3 regions of the Vibrio sp. 1401 genome follow, and region 1 is predicted to be linked to each of the others. Evidence: predicted binding sites of a transcription regulator. Region 1 holds the regulator's gene; each other region holds the start of a gene.

What was found. Region 1 encodes CRP, which controls carbon source genes, mostly activating them, when cyclic AMP is high. Its sites were predicted from a motif close to TGTGANNNNNNTCACA; they were not measured.
Region 2: a site for CRP is predicted at 2,195-2,210, ahead of R7Z77_RS00340 (NupC/NupG family nucleoside CNT transporter). Genes of this name have one in related genera too.
Region 3: a site for CRP is predicted at 2,744-2,759, ahead of ectA (diaminobutyrate acetyltransferase). Genes of this name have one in related genera too.

What each region holds. Positions count from the first base shown of each region.
Region 1 covers NZ_JAWOWF010000041.1:29,052-33,455, forward strand. Annotated here, with positions in the region: gene astD (succinylglutamate-semialdehyde dehydrogenase) at 1-891, shown strand, start outside; gene R7Z77_RS18255 (DUF1338 domain-containing protein) at 1,140-1,931, shown strand; gene crp (cAMP-activated global transcriptional regulator CRP) at 2,068-2,700, opposite strand; gene R7Z77_RS18265 (phosphoribulokinase) at 2,941-3,810, opposite strand; gene R7Z77_RS18270 (YheU family protein) at 3,936-4,148, opposite strand; gene R7Z77_RS18275 (hydrolase) at 4,182-4,404, opposite strand, start outside.
Region 2 covers NZ_JAWOWF010000001.1:73,961-78,364, forward strand. Annotated here, with positions in the region: gene R7Z77_RS00325 (tryptophanase) at 1-916, shown strand, start outside; gene R7Z77_RS00330 (DUF2913 family protein) at 995-1,606, opposite strand; tRNA gene R7Z77_RS00335 (tRNA-Leu) at 1,639-1,722, opposite strand; gene R7Z77_RS00340 (NupC/NupG family nucleoside CNT transporter) at 2,282-3,490, shown strand; gene R7Z77_RS00345 (DUF3541 domain-containing protein) at 3,545-4,404, opposite strand, start outside.
Region 3 covers NZ_JAWOWF010000019.1:40,231-44,634, reverse strand. Annotated here, with positions in the region: gene R7Z77_RS11810 (aspartate kinase) at 1-322, opposite strand, end outside; gene R7Z77_RS11805 (ectoine synthase) at 409-795, opposite strand; gene ectB (diaminobutyrate--2-oxoglutarate transaminase) at 810-2,075, opposite strand; gene ectA (diaminobutyrate acetyltransferase) at 2,110-2,643, opposite strand; gene R7Z77_RS11790 (BCCT family transporter) at 2,958-4,404, opposite strand, start outside.

The DNA.
Region 1 (4,404 bases):
CCGAAAGGCGTGATTAACCTTGTTCAAGGCGCGAAAGAAACTGGTATCGCGCTCGCTGACGCAAAAGGCATCGATGGCGTACTGTTTACGGGTAGCGCAAATACGGGGCATGTATTACACCGTCAATTTGCGGGTCAACCGGGCAAGATGCTCGCACTAGAAATGGGTGGTAATAACCCGATGGTGATCTCTGATAAATATGGTGATTTGGATGCCACGGTTTACACCATCATCCAGTCAGCGTTTATCAGTGCTGGGCAGCGTTGTACGTGTGCTCGTCGTTTGTATGTGCCATTGGGTGAAAAAGGCGATGCGCTTATCACCAAACTCGTTGAAGCGACACGCAATATTCGCGTAGACCAACCATTTGCAGAACCTGCGCCATTTATGGGACCGCAAATTTCGGTCGCGGCAGCCAAGTTTATTCTTGATGCACAAGCTAATCTACAGTCTCTTGGCGGTGAAAGCTTGATTGAAGCGAAAGCAGGAGAGGCGGCGTTTGTTTCTCCAGGCATCATTGATGTAACGAACATTGCTGAGTTACCAGATGAAGAGTACTTCGGCCCACTTCTGCAAGTGGTGCGCTACGAAGGATTAGACAAAGCCGTGGCGCTAGCAAACGATACGCGCTTTGGCTTATCTGCTGGTTTGGTTTCAACCGACGACCAAGAATGGGAATACTTCGTTGACCACATTCGTGCAGGAATCGTGAACCGTAACCGCCAGCTTACTGGGGCAAGCGGTGATGCGCCATTTGGTGGTCCGGGGGCGTCGGGTAACTTGCGCCCAAGCGCTTACTACGCAGCAGATTACTGTGCGTACCCAATGGCATCAATGGAAGGTCAAGAAACTGTCTTGCCTGCAACATTGAGTCCAGGTGTAGCGCTATAAGTTTTAATAATAGAGTCGCAACTATGCATTGCGGCTCACCTTGCCGGCGCATCATTTAGGTATGGGTTGTAGTGATCGTTGGCAGAACACGAAAAGTGAGCAAAGACTCGGAAAAGCGTGTTGACTGACTGGCATTTACCGTCACAGGTTGATGGTTGCTCGTTCATTATTCTGGACAACTTTTGTTGTGAACGAGCAGCCAACTTCCGCTTACCTTTAAACTCTACATCTCGTAACAAGGAGTCGTTATGACGCCCGATGTGTTATTTGAATCGCTATGGCAAGATTACATTCAACGTCTTTGCCCTTCGGCTGCTAAAGTGCATCAGCTGCTTCAAGAAGATGAGCCTCTGATTAATGATCATATAGCTTTACGTACCTTCAATATCGCGCCTCTTGGTATTGAAACTCTAGCTAAGCCATTTGTAGCTATTGGTTACAAGGCGTGTGGTGATTACATTTTCGAAAGCAAAAAGCTGGTTGCTAAGCACTATGAGCACCCAGATCCGAAGCAACCTAAAGTATTTATTAGTGAGCTAAAAGTTGAAGAGTGCTCGCCTGAGCTACAAGAGATTGTGAAAAATTTGGTGGCACAAATCGATGCTGACAAGCTGAAAGATAGCGCATTCTTACATGGTGGACGCTTGTGGGATTTAAGCTTTGCTGATTACCAAACGTTGGCTAAAGAAAGTGAGTACGCATCTTGGCTTGCGGCGCATGGTTACGGAGCAAACCACTTCACGGTGAGCGTTAACCAGCTCAATGAATATGAAGAAGTGAAGCAGGTAAACGATCATCTGCGTACCGCTGGGTTTACCATTAATGAAAATGGTGGTGAAGTGAAGGGCACTCCTGAGGTGTTGCTAGAGCAGTCATCGACCATGGCAGATAAAGTAGCGGTTCGTTTTAGCGAAGGCACTGAAATTATCCCTGGCGGGTTTTATGAATTTGCTAAGCGCTATCCGATGGAAAATGGTGATTTGTACCCAGGTTTCGTGGCCGCTTCAGCTGACAAAATCTTTGAAAGTACGAATGGCTAAGTTTTAGGGTTAACCTGTTAAGCTTACTCATTAGTGTTCGCTGCACCCTATCTCATTTGGTCATGAGTAAATAAAAAGCCACCAATGTTGCCATTGGTGGCTTTTATAATTTTGTTCGTGTCACTCTAGTTCGAGATTAACGAGTACCGTAAACCACGATGGTTTTACCGTGAGCAGAGATTAGGTTCTGCTCTTCTAGCATCTTCAAGATACGACCTACTGTCTCACGAGAACAGCCAACAATTTGACCGATTTCTTGACGAGTGATCTTGATTTGCATGCCGTCTGGGTGAGTCATTGCGTCTGGTTGTTTTGCAAGGTTCAGAAGCGTCTGAGCGATACGACCAGTTACGTCTAGGAACGCCAGGTCACCCACTTTTTGGCTAGTTACTTGAAGACGACGAGCCATCTGCGCAGAAAGACGCATTAGGATGTCTGGGTTTACTTGGATAAGCTGACGGAACTTCTTGAAAGAAATTTCAGCAACTTCACAAGGAGATTTAGCACGAACCCAAGCTGTGCGCTCTTGGTCTTCCTCGAATAGACCAAGTTCACCAATAAAGTCTCCTTGGTTTAGGTAAGAAAGGATCATCTCCTTACCTTCTTCGTCTTTGATAAGAACCGCAACAGAACCTTTAACGATGTAGTACAAAGTTTCTGCCTTTTCGCCCGCGTGAATTAGCGTGCTCTTTGAAGGGTACTTATGAATATGACAGTGTGAAAGAAACCACTCTAATGTTGGGTCGGTTTGAGGTTTACCTAGAACCATAATATCTCACTTCCTCTGCAGGGTACGCTTGCGCTATCCATATTTTAGCTAAGCCTGAATTAGGCCTACTAGAATAAGAGCACTTTTTATATGCTGCAAGCTCTCTTGTGTTTCGGTAAGAAATAGTATCCTTTTTCGAAAACGATTTCTTGATTTTAATCGTGCCATGATTGAGATTTTGTAAGCAAAACTGTGCACATGATCACGGTATGAAAAGTAAACATCTTCGCAGGCAGGTTTTTAGCCAATTTTCCCTGTTTCGATGAGCTGTTGTAGGATAGGCCGAACTATGAGCTCCATTGCAAAGCTCATCTTACCGCCGGGTACGACAATCGTGTTGTGGCGTGACATGAATGAGCCATCAATCATGGCCAGCAGATATGGGAAGTCGACATTCTTGATACCGCGTAGGCGAATCACCACAAAACTCTCATCCAAACTAGGGATGCCTTTTGCATTAAGTGGGTTGGAAGTATCAACGGTCGGTACGCGCTGGAAGTTGATGTGAGTACGAGAAAACTGCGGAGTGATATAGTTGAGGTAATCGTCCATGGATCGCACGATTGAGTCCATTACCGCTTCACGCGAATGGCCGCGATCGCGAGTGTCACGTACGAATTTTTGGATCCACTCTAAGTTCACAATCGGCACCATGCCAATTAAGAAATCCACATGTTGAGCAACATTAACATCGCCATCGACCACGCCACCATGTAACCCTTCATAAAACAGCACGTCGCTGTTTTCGGGTAAGTCTTGCCACGGTGTAAACGTGCCTGGCATTTGATTGTAGGGAACCGCTTCGTCAAACGTGTGCAGATAACGGCGCACGCTGCCAGTGCCGTCATGCCCGAACTTACGGAAAAACTCTTCTAATCCCGGGAAGTCATTAGCTTGTGGGCCAAAGTAGCTAATGTGTCGACCTTGCTCGCGGGCTTTGCGGATTTCGATGTCCATCTCTGGGCGAGTAAAGCGATGGAAGCTATCGCCTTCAACCCATGCGGGTTTAACGTTCATCATATTGAACATTTTACGGAAGGCTTCAGATGTAGTGGTCGTGCCGGCACCGGACGAACCAGTAACCGCAATAATTGGGTGTTTAGCTGACATGACAAACCTTGTCGAAAATTACTTACCTGTAATGTGCAGTAGAGTTACTACTGCACGGTCGATATCCCACTATAGCACGTAACAATACCTTGTCATCGAGTGGGATACGGTAAAATGTGAAGGGTCTAAAATTTTGTTTTATGTTGAATATCGACGGTTTCGTGTAGCTCAGAGAACACGATAACCGCTTCACCTTTTTCCAATTGAGCTTTGACTTGATCAATTTTGTCTTGCAAAGAAACCTCGACGGTTCCGTAATCCGTTCCTTCGCGTAAGACGAATTCACGAATTAAGTTTTCCAATGTTTCCGGCGCAATGTCTTGCCATGGAATGATCATAAATACCTCTAACTTTTATGATGAGCGGCTAGTTTACTGCGTTCGTTGCTTGGATACAGCAGAAAGGTAATCTGCGGCGATACTTTCGTAATACGCGGGCAGCGCTTCCTCCAACCAAAACTTAGGTTTTAACGCCGTTCCTGTCAGGAAGCCAACATGGCCACCGTGTTCAAAGAGACGGTAATCAATGTTATCTGGCAGAACAAACTTCGGGATCACATCGTCGGTCATGAACGGATCGTCTTTGGCATGGATG
Region 2 (4,404 bases), on a different contig from region 1:
GAAGGGCAATTTTGATATCGATAAGCTGGTGGCAACAATTGAAGCGCACGGTTCGCATAACATTTGTGCAATTATCACCACGATTACTTGTAATAGCTCCGGTGGTCAGCCTGTGTCGATGGAAAACATGCGCAGTGTGTACGAGATTGCAACCAAGTACGATATTCCAGTGGTGATTGACTCGGCTCGTTACTGTGAGAACGCCTACTTTATCAAGCAGCGTGAAGCGGGTTACGAGAATAAATCGATTCTGGAAATCATCCGTGAGATGTACCAGTACGGTGATATGCTCACCATGTCAGCTAAGAAAGACCCGATGGTAAACATTGGTGGCATGTGTTGTATTCGTGATCATAAGGAGTTGTTCCAGGCGGTGCAGACGCGCTGCGTACCCATGGAAGGATTTGTAACATACGGCGGCATGGCTGGGCGTGATATGGAAGCGCTCGCTCGCGGTTTGTATGAAGCCGCGGATGAGGATTTTCTTCACTATAGAATTAGCCAAGTTCAATACTTAGGTGAGCGCTTACGTGAAGGCGGTATTCCGATTCAATACCCAACGGGTGGTCATGCGGTGTTTGTGGATGCCGCTAAGATTTTGCCACATATTCCAGCTGATCAGTTTCCTGCGCAGGTATTGTGTAATGCTTTGTACTTGGAAGCGGGTATTCGAGCAGTAGAGATAGGATCGTTGCTGCTTGGTCGAGATCCGGAAACGGGTAAACAAAAAGCGTCAGAGCTTGAGTTGATGCGTTTGACCATTCCACGTCGTGTCTACACAAACGATCATATGGATTACATTGCGGATGCGATTATCGAACTGAAAAATCGTGCACATGAGTTAAAAGGACTCACTTTCGAGTACGAGCCACCAGTGCTGCGCCACTTTACTGCTCGATTTAAAGAGATCGATTAACTCAAGTTTAAATCTAGATAAGCAAAAGGCCGCGAGTTTCGCGGCCTTTTTCGATTCGTTTATTTCTTAGCGTTACAGTTAGGCTAACTCTAACGTGATGCGAACGAACTGGTCGTCTTGATACTGCACTTCATAATTGAAGGTACCACTGGCGTAAATGCTGCCAAGGAAAAGTGAGCGTTGACTCATTGGTCCGCGGAACAGCATCGAAATAGGAGCTATTAGGGCGTTATTATCATCGAAGTGCTGATTTAAGTTCTCAGAAAGCACACACAGCAAACAGCCGTGTTGGTCGTGAGATAAGTCGACGTCTTCCGGTCGAGATAATAACACGGTAGTCCCCAGTTTCTTCTCAATCTCGTTGATCAGCAGCAAGTAGCTATCTAGATCGGGTTGAGGGTTGCTGGGTTTGTCTGCACCGACGCAGCGCTCGAGTAATGCTTCCAGATTTCCGTTCTCACCTTTTGCCTGCTGAGTCAAAGATTTTAACGGCTTTTTAATCAGCTTATAGCGATTACTCTTCAGTTTTGGTTTCAGCCATTTCTGAAGTAAGTCATTACGTTCTTTAAGGGAGAGGCCATGCGAGGACGCGTGAATTTTAAAGTGCAGGTGTAATAAAGCGTGAACCGCAAGCTCACTCAGAAGTTGGTTAGCATCTGTAGACTGTCTTGCCTGCTTAGAACTTTGCATTACACTCGAACAAAATTAGGGAAGAAGGATAATGGTGCCGAGAGAGGGACTCGAACCCTCACACCAAAGGCACTAGCACCTCATGCTAGCGTGTCTACCAATTTCACCATCTCGGCATCATGATGCTCTGAATACTCAGAGGCCTCGAAAGAAGCAACGCGAATTATAACCAAAATCCACCTGTTGGCGAGAGTAAAATGACGAATTTTGGCTCTTTCGAGTTTGATTGCATATTTATTGGTCACTTTTATGTTTTTTACCATCAACGCCTATCCTTATGCCCTTACTTTTATTAATGGTATGACGACAAAAGAGTACTTTTGCCTAAATTTTGAACGCTTGAACGTTTGCGTAAATAAATGTGATGAATATCTCTTTTTGTTGGCTATACTTGCGTCCCGTTTAAGCGGGAATTAGGGTTTAGTTGTTCAGGACCCTTACCCATACAAGCCGTCACATGGAGCAGGCCAAGCAACATGCTCGCCAGCAGTGAATGACCCCACGGACCGGACCAGCTACGTTCAATTGCTTGTATAAGGTAAAAATAAGATGTCGAACTATTCGTTCTGTCTACATTCTGGATCTAAAAGTGAGTTATCACTCGCTGCGTTGTCCCTTTCTTCTGCCAATTCCTTTGGCTCTTTTTTCTTTTTCAACGTTTAGTAGGTCCAGCTCATGAGTGTTCTATTTAGTCTATTTGGTATTGTTGCACTGCTAGGTTGTGCTTTCCTACTTTCTGAGGGTCGTTCTTCCATTAATTGGAAAACTGTATCTCGCGCCTTGATGCTACAAATGGGGTTTGCTGCTTTGGTGCTCTATTTCCCGTTGGGTCAAGCGGCGCTGGCGAGTTTAAGTAATGGTGTCGCGGGGCTACTCAGCTTTGCTGATGAAGGGATTAAATTCCTCTTTGGTGACCTCGCTTCTTCTGGCTTTATCTTCGCTATCCGTGTCCTTCCTATCATCATCTTCTTCAGTGCTCTTATCTCCGCCCTTTACTATTTGGGCATTATGCAAAAAGTGATTCAATTTATTGGCGGCGCTATCCAGAAGTTCTTGGGTACGAGTAAAGCAGAGTCTTTGGTTGCAACAGGGAACATTTTCTTATCTCAAGGCGAGTCACCACTTCTTATTCGTCCATTTCTTTCTAACATGACTCGCTCTGAACTGTTTGCCGTGATGGCTGGTGGTATGGCTTCAGTGGCGGGCAGTGTGCTTGGTGGTTATGCTGGTTTGGGTGTCGACCTCAAATACTTGATCGCGGCAAGCTTTATGGCAGCACCAGGTAGTTTGATGATGGCAAAAATCATCGTTCCTGAGCGTCAAACGCCAAGCGATTACAACAATATTGAGCTAGATAAATCAGAAGAAAGTAACGTTATTGATGCGCTAGCAAGCGGTGCCATGGGCGGTATGAAAGTTGCCGTTGCTGTTGGTACCATGCTTATCGCTTTCGTGAGTGTTATCGCGATGGTGAACACGGGGCTAGAAAACTTGGGTGAGATACTTGGTTTCTCTGGCGTAACGCTACAAGCGATTTTTGGTTATTTGTTTGCACCTCTAGCGTGGTTGATTGGTGTGCCAAGCTACGAAATTCTAGCTGCGGGTTCATACATTGGTCAGAAAGTGGTGATGAATGAGTTTGTTGCGTTTATCGATTTTGTGCAGCACAAAGCGACACTGTCTGAGCATACTCAAATTATTATCACTTTTGCGTTGTGTGGTTTTGCGAACATTGGCTCAATTGCGATTCAGTTGGGTTCTATCGGCGTGATGGCACCTGAGCGCCGCAAAGATGTTGCAAGTCTAGGCCTAAAAGCGGTTGCTGCTGGTACACTCGCTAACCTGATGAGTGCGTGCTTAGCGGGCATTTTTATCTCTCTCTAATTTAGATTGAAGATACACACTAAAAACCCGCCTAAATGGCGGGTTTTGTTATTTCTAAGGCTTGGGCATTAAGCCGTAAGGTATCGATTTAAAAGCCTCTGGGTGCTCTTGATAAGTTGGCGCTTTATGTACCCCTTTCCAATCGAGCAGCATGATGGCTAGCACGTTACGGTGTTCGCCGTACTTGAGATCAAAGTTACCGTCGACCGACGGAATCATCCCTTTTTCTGCGTTGATTGCGTGACGAATGGCTTGGCGGGTTTTCTTTACGACCGGATCATGGTCCAAGCCTGCTAACAAAAACGAAATGCCGACTTCCGCAATCACGTCTTCTTTGGCGCGCAGTAGGATAGTGTCGATATTGTTGCGAAAGTAATCATAAATCCATTGGTGTTTCTTCTCGCTTACTCGCTCCTGATAATACTGTGAATCGGCAAAGATGATGTGCGTCATACCATAGAGTTTGTTCCAATACTGCTGAGCTGAAAGCATCTTATCTTTATCGTCGGGGTAGGTGTCACGGAAGGTTTGAGTGAATTCCTCGACCACATCTTGCTCTCCTAACTGACGAAGCCAGTAGACTTGGTTTGCAAGCTGAGCTGCCCATGCCTCTATCATCTCTTTGTCCGTAACGTAACGCGAGAAATCGTAGCGCCTAATAATTTTTCTCAGCGTTTTGTCTTGTTTATGTTGTAGGCCATATTCGTTTGCTCTTGCCATTGCGCCAAGCAAATCCACACCAAGATAAAGGTACTCAGGATGGTGTTTAGTCACGGTATAGCGTCGCTGCCCTCGTTCGGTTTCTTTCTCTTGATACGTGGTCAGCCTTTGAGATGAATAGAGAATGATGTCTTCTGGTTCAACAACTTCATTAGCAAATTGGTTTAACCGGCTGGCTACTTGTGCCATGTCGG
Region 3 (4,404 bases), on a different contig from region 1:
CTTCAGCAATGCGGGAGCGAATGAATTTATCCGCACGGATACGATTCATTGGGTCCGCAAAAATATTTTCATTGGTCAGCAACATACGGCTTTCAACGTACGCTAACGCTTCTTCCCATTTGTCGTCGCGTTTCGCGATAAGCTGATAAACGCCTGGTTTACTGGTTTTTTTACACTCGAGCAGCGCATCGGTCATACCACCGTATGCAGATACGACAAAAATACGATTGTATGGTGTTTTGGGACGAAGAATAATATTGTCGAGAACAGCATCAAATGCTGTCATTGATGTACCGCCGATTTTTTCTACGGTAAATGTCATGATAAGCCTTTTTTGATTGGTAACTTTAAAAAGAAAAAAGAAGAGATAGTAAAGTGTGGGGTGGCAAAGCACCCCACCATCATCTTTTAGTCAACGAGAGGATAAACACCGTTTTCATCGTGCACTTCAGCGCCAGTAATCGGTGGGTTAAACACACACGCCATTACCATTTCTTTATTCTTATAAGCTCTCAAGTAGTGCTCATCGTGTTTATCAAGGATATATAATGTACCTGGTTTGATTGGGTACGTTTCTCCACCTACAACTTCAATCTCACCTTCACCACTCATACAAAACACCGATTCAAGGTGGTTTTGATAGTGAATATGAGTTTCTGTATCTTCATAAATCGTTGTGATGTGGAAAGAGAAACCCATGTTGTCGTCTTTCAACAACATGCGGACACTTTCCCAGTTATCTGAAACAACACGTCGTTCGCTGTTGCGGCATTCATCTAGAGTTCTGACGATCATAATTAAAATCCTTATTAAGATGCTTGTTTGAAATGTTTCGCAGCGATAGTCTCTACTGCATTTTCAAAGATGCTTAGTCCTTGATCTAGCTCTGATTCGCTGATGGTTAGTGGACAGAAGAACTTCACAACTTCATCGTCTGGACCCGCTGTCTCTATCACCATTCCATTCTCGAAACAGTTTTTCGCGATTTCAGATGCCATGTCACCATTGATACATTCAATACCAACCATCATGCCGCGGCCTTTTTTCTGCACAAACATTTGTGGAAAGCGACGAACACAACGGTCAATCACTGCACTCACCTTGTCTGAACACTGCTTGATGTGTGTTTCAAAATCATCGTTTGCCCAGTAAATTTCTAGTGCTTTTGCAGCAGTAATAAAGGCGTGATTATTGCCACGGAACGTACCGTTATGCTCGCCTGGCTTCCACTGGTCAAGCTCAGGCTTAAGTAATACGACAGCCATCGGCAAACCGTAACCACCGATCGACTTCGATAGCGTCACGATATCCGGTTGGATACCAGACGGCTCGAAACTAAAGAAAGTACCGGTACGTCCACAACCTGCTTGAATGTCATCGACAATCACAAGAATGTCATTGGCTTTACAGATTTTGCTCAAACGTTGTAACCACTCGTTTGAAGCAGCATTTAAACCACCTTCACCCTGCACAGTTTCAAGAAGTACAGCGGCTGGTTTATCCATACCTGCAGAGTTATCATTTAGCATGGTTTCGAACAGCGCAAGACCATCTACGCCAGCGTAACCTTCAAATGGAATACGAGTGACGTTACTTAGACTAGAACCGTTACCTTGTCTGTGATGCTGGTTACCCGTTGCAGCCAGTGCGCCAGCAGTACAACCATGGAAACCGTTAGTAAACGCAACGACGCTGTCGCGGCCTTTTACTTTTTTAGCCAGCTTCAATGCCGCCTCAACAGCGTTAGTACCTGTTGGGCCCGTAAACTGAACCTTGTAATCCAAGTTTCTTGGTTTAAGGATGTAAGTATCCAACGCTTCCAGAAACGATGCTTTCGCTTCTGAGTGCATATCCAAACCGTGAGTAATACCGTCCATTTCAATGTACTCAAGCAACGCTTGTTTTAGTACTGGATTGTTATGGCCGTAATTTAGAGATCCCGCTCCAGCAAGGAAGTCTAAGTATCGTTCACCTTGTTCTGTTTCTAGCCAGCAGCCTTTCGCTTTACGAAAAACGACCGGGAAATTGTTTGAATATGAGCGTACGTTGGATTCCTGCTTTTTGAAAATATCCATGATGAGACCGTTTTTATTTCCTATTGTTTGAGGATTATTTGAGAGGAATGCGATACAAATATTCTGTATCGTGTTTGCCTTTAAAGTGGGCTTCTTCATCCAAAAATGTGCTTACTTGGCCAGAATTGCCGTTCATCGCATCTAACTTTTTGAACAGTGCCCAAGAGGCTTTATTATCTTCCGTGATGGTAGTTTCTACCGATTTAACACCGCCTAATTCCTCTCGGGTGAGAAGTTCTTTCAACATGCGGAATGCTAAACCATGACCTCTAAAGCGAGGTGAGACTGCAACTTGCCAGACAAATAAAACGTCTTGCTCGTCTGGTTTCTGATAACCGGAAATGAAACCTGCGATTTCGCCTTTTTGCTCAACCAAAATACTGGTTTTGCTGAAATGCGTAGACTGTAGGAAATTGCAATAAGATGAGTTCATGTCCAATGGAGGACAGTCTGCAATCAAGCTGTAAATGTCGTCACCATCAGAGATTTTAGGCTCACGAAAAATCCATTTTTTACTTGAGTCTTCTCCAATCTCTGGATAAAGGACCCAAGGTGCTGATGTGATCATGTGAAAATACATATCCTTTGAGGTCTAATTAAATTTCCTTTTTATTATGGGCATCCCTCGCGACTAAAAATCAAATAATCCGCCTTTTTATCGGTATTTTTGTGATTCAAATCACAAAAATAAACCTATTAACCAAAAGTTAAAATAGTTCGAGGTCTAATTTATTAAATAGTCACCTAAATGCACAGTACAAAAAACAACCAGAATAAGACCGTTTTCCATGCTGTTCATTTCTCAGAGAAAAATAGAAATCCAAAAAAAAGCGGCATGCTTTCGCATACCGCTTTTATCAATAATTTAACTGCTGATACTAGTTATTTTGATTTCTTAGAAACCGCCTTTGGACGAGGTTCATCCATCAAACCTTTTATCAAAGATACCGTTGCAACAAGTAAAACAATAGTAAACGGTAAACCAGTCGTCACCGCCATTGCTTGAGCAGCAGCTAGACCACCACCCAACATCAATGCAATCGCAACCAAACCTTCAAACGTACACCAGAACACGCGTTGTGGCGTTGGTGCATCGACCTTACCGCCCGCAGCAATAGTATCAATAACCAGTGATCCTGAGTCAGAAGAGGTAATGAAGAACACCACGACTAAGATAATGCCGACAAAAGATGTTATCTCAGCCAATGGCATAACATCTAACATGGCAAAAAGTTTTAAAGGTAGTTCTGCGTTAAACACCGCCTCGTAGCCATCATTAACGTATTGGCTAATTGCGTTACCGCCAAAAGCCGTCATCCATAACACACAAACTGAAGATGGGATAAGAATAACGCAAATAATAAACTCACGAACTGAACGACCGCGAGACACACGTGCGATGAACATACCCACAAATGGTGACCAAGAAATCCACCACGCCCAGTAAAACGCCGTCCAGCCTTGAGAGTAATTCACATCCTCTCGTCCAAATGGCATAGATAAGGCAGGGATATTAGCCACATAGGAAACGATGTTCTCGAAGAAACCAGTTAAAATCGCAATCGTCGGGCCAACAACAATAACAAATAGCAATAGCAGTGCTGCAAGACCCATATTGATTTCAGATAAGATTTTCACGCCCTTATCGAGTCCAGCCACAACAGAGATTAAAGCGAGCGCAGTAATACCAATAATCAATATGACCTGCGTGGTATTGGTCATTGGGACATCAAACAGGAAGTTCAAACCCGTTGCGGCTTGAGATGCACCGTAGCCTAGCGATGTTGCTAAACCAAAAACCGTCGCTACCACTGCAAGAATATCGATAATATGACCAGTCCAACCCCATACACGCTCACCAAACAAAGGGTAAAAAATTGAGCGCATAGTGAGTGGCAAACCTTTGTTAAATGAAAAGATAGCCAGTCCAAGAGCCAAGAGCGCGTATATTGACCACGGATGAAGTGCCCAGTGGTAAATCGTCGCAGCCATCCCTAATGCCGAAGCTGCAGTTGCATCGCCCTCTGCACCACCTAGCGGTGCCCAGTCAGTACGTACACCATTCTCAACGCTCACGCCACCAATCGCAGAACTAAAATGGGACATCGGTTCTGATACCCCGAAGAATACGAGACCAATGCCCATACCTGCAGCAAATAGCATTGCCAACCATCCGGCATAGGAGTAATCCGGTGTTGCTTCAGTACCACCGATTCGCACACGGCCCAATGGTGTGAAGATCAATCCGACACAGACAATGACAAAAATATTACCTGAAGCGAGAAAAAACCAGTCTAAATTGTGTAACAAACCCGCTCGTAGGTCTGCA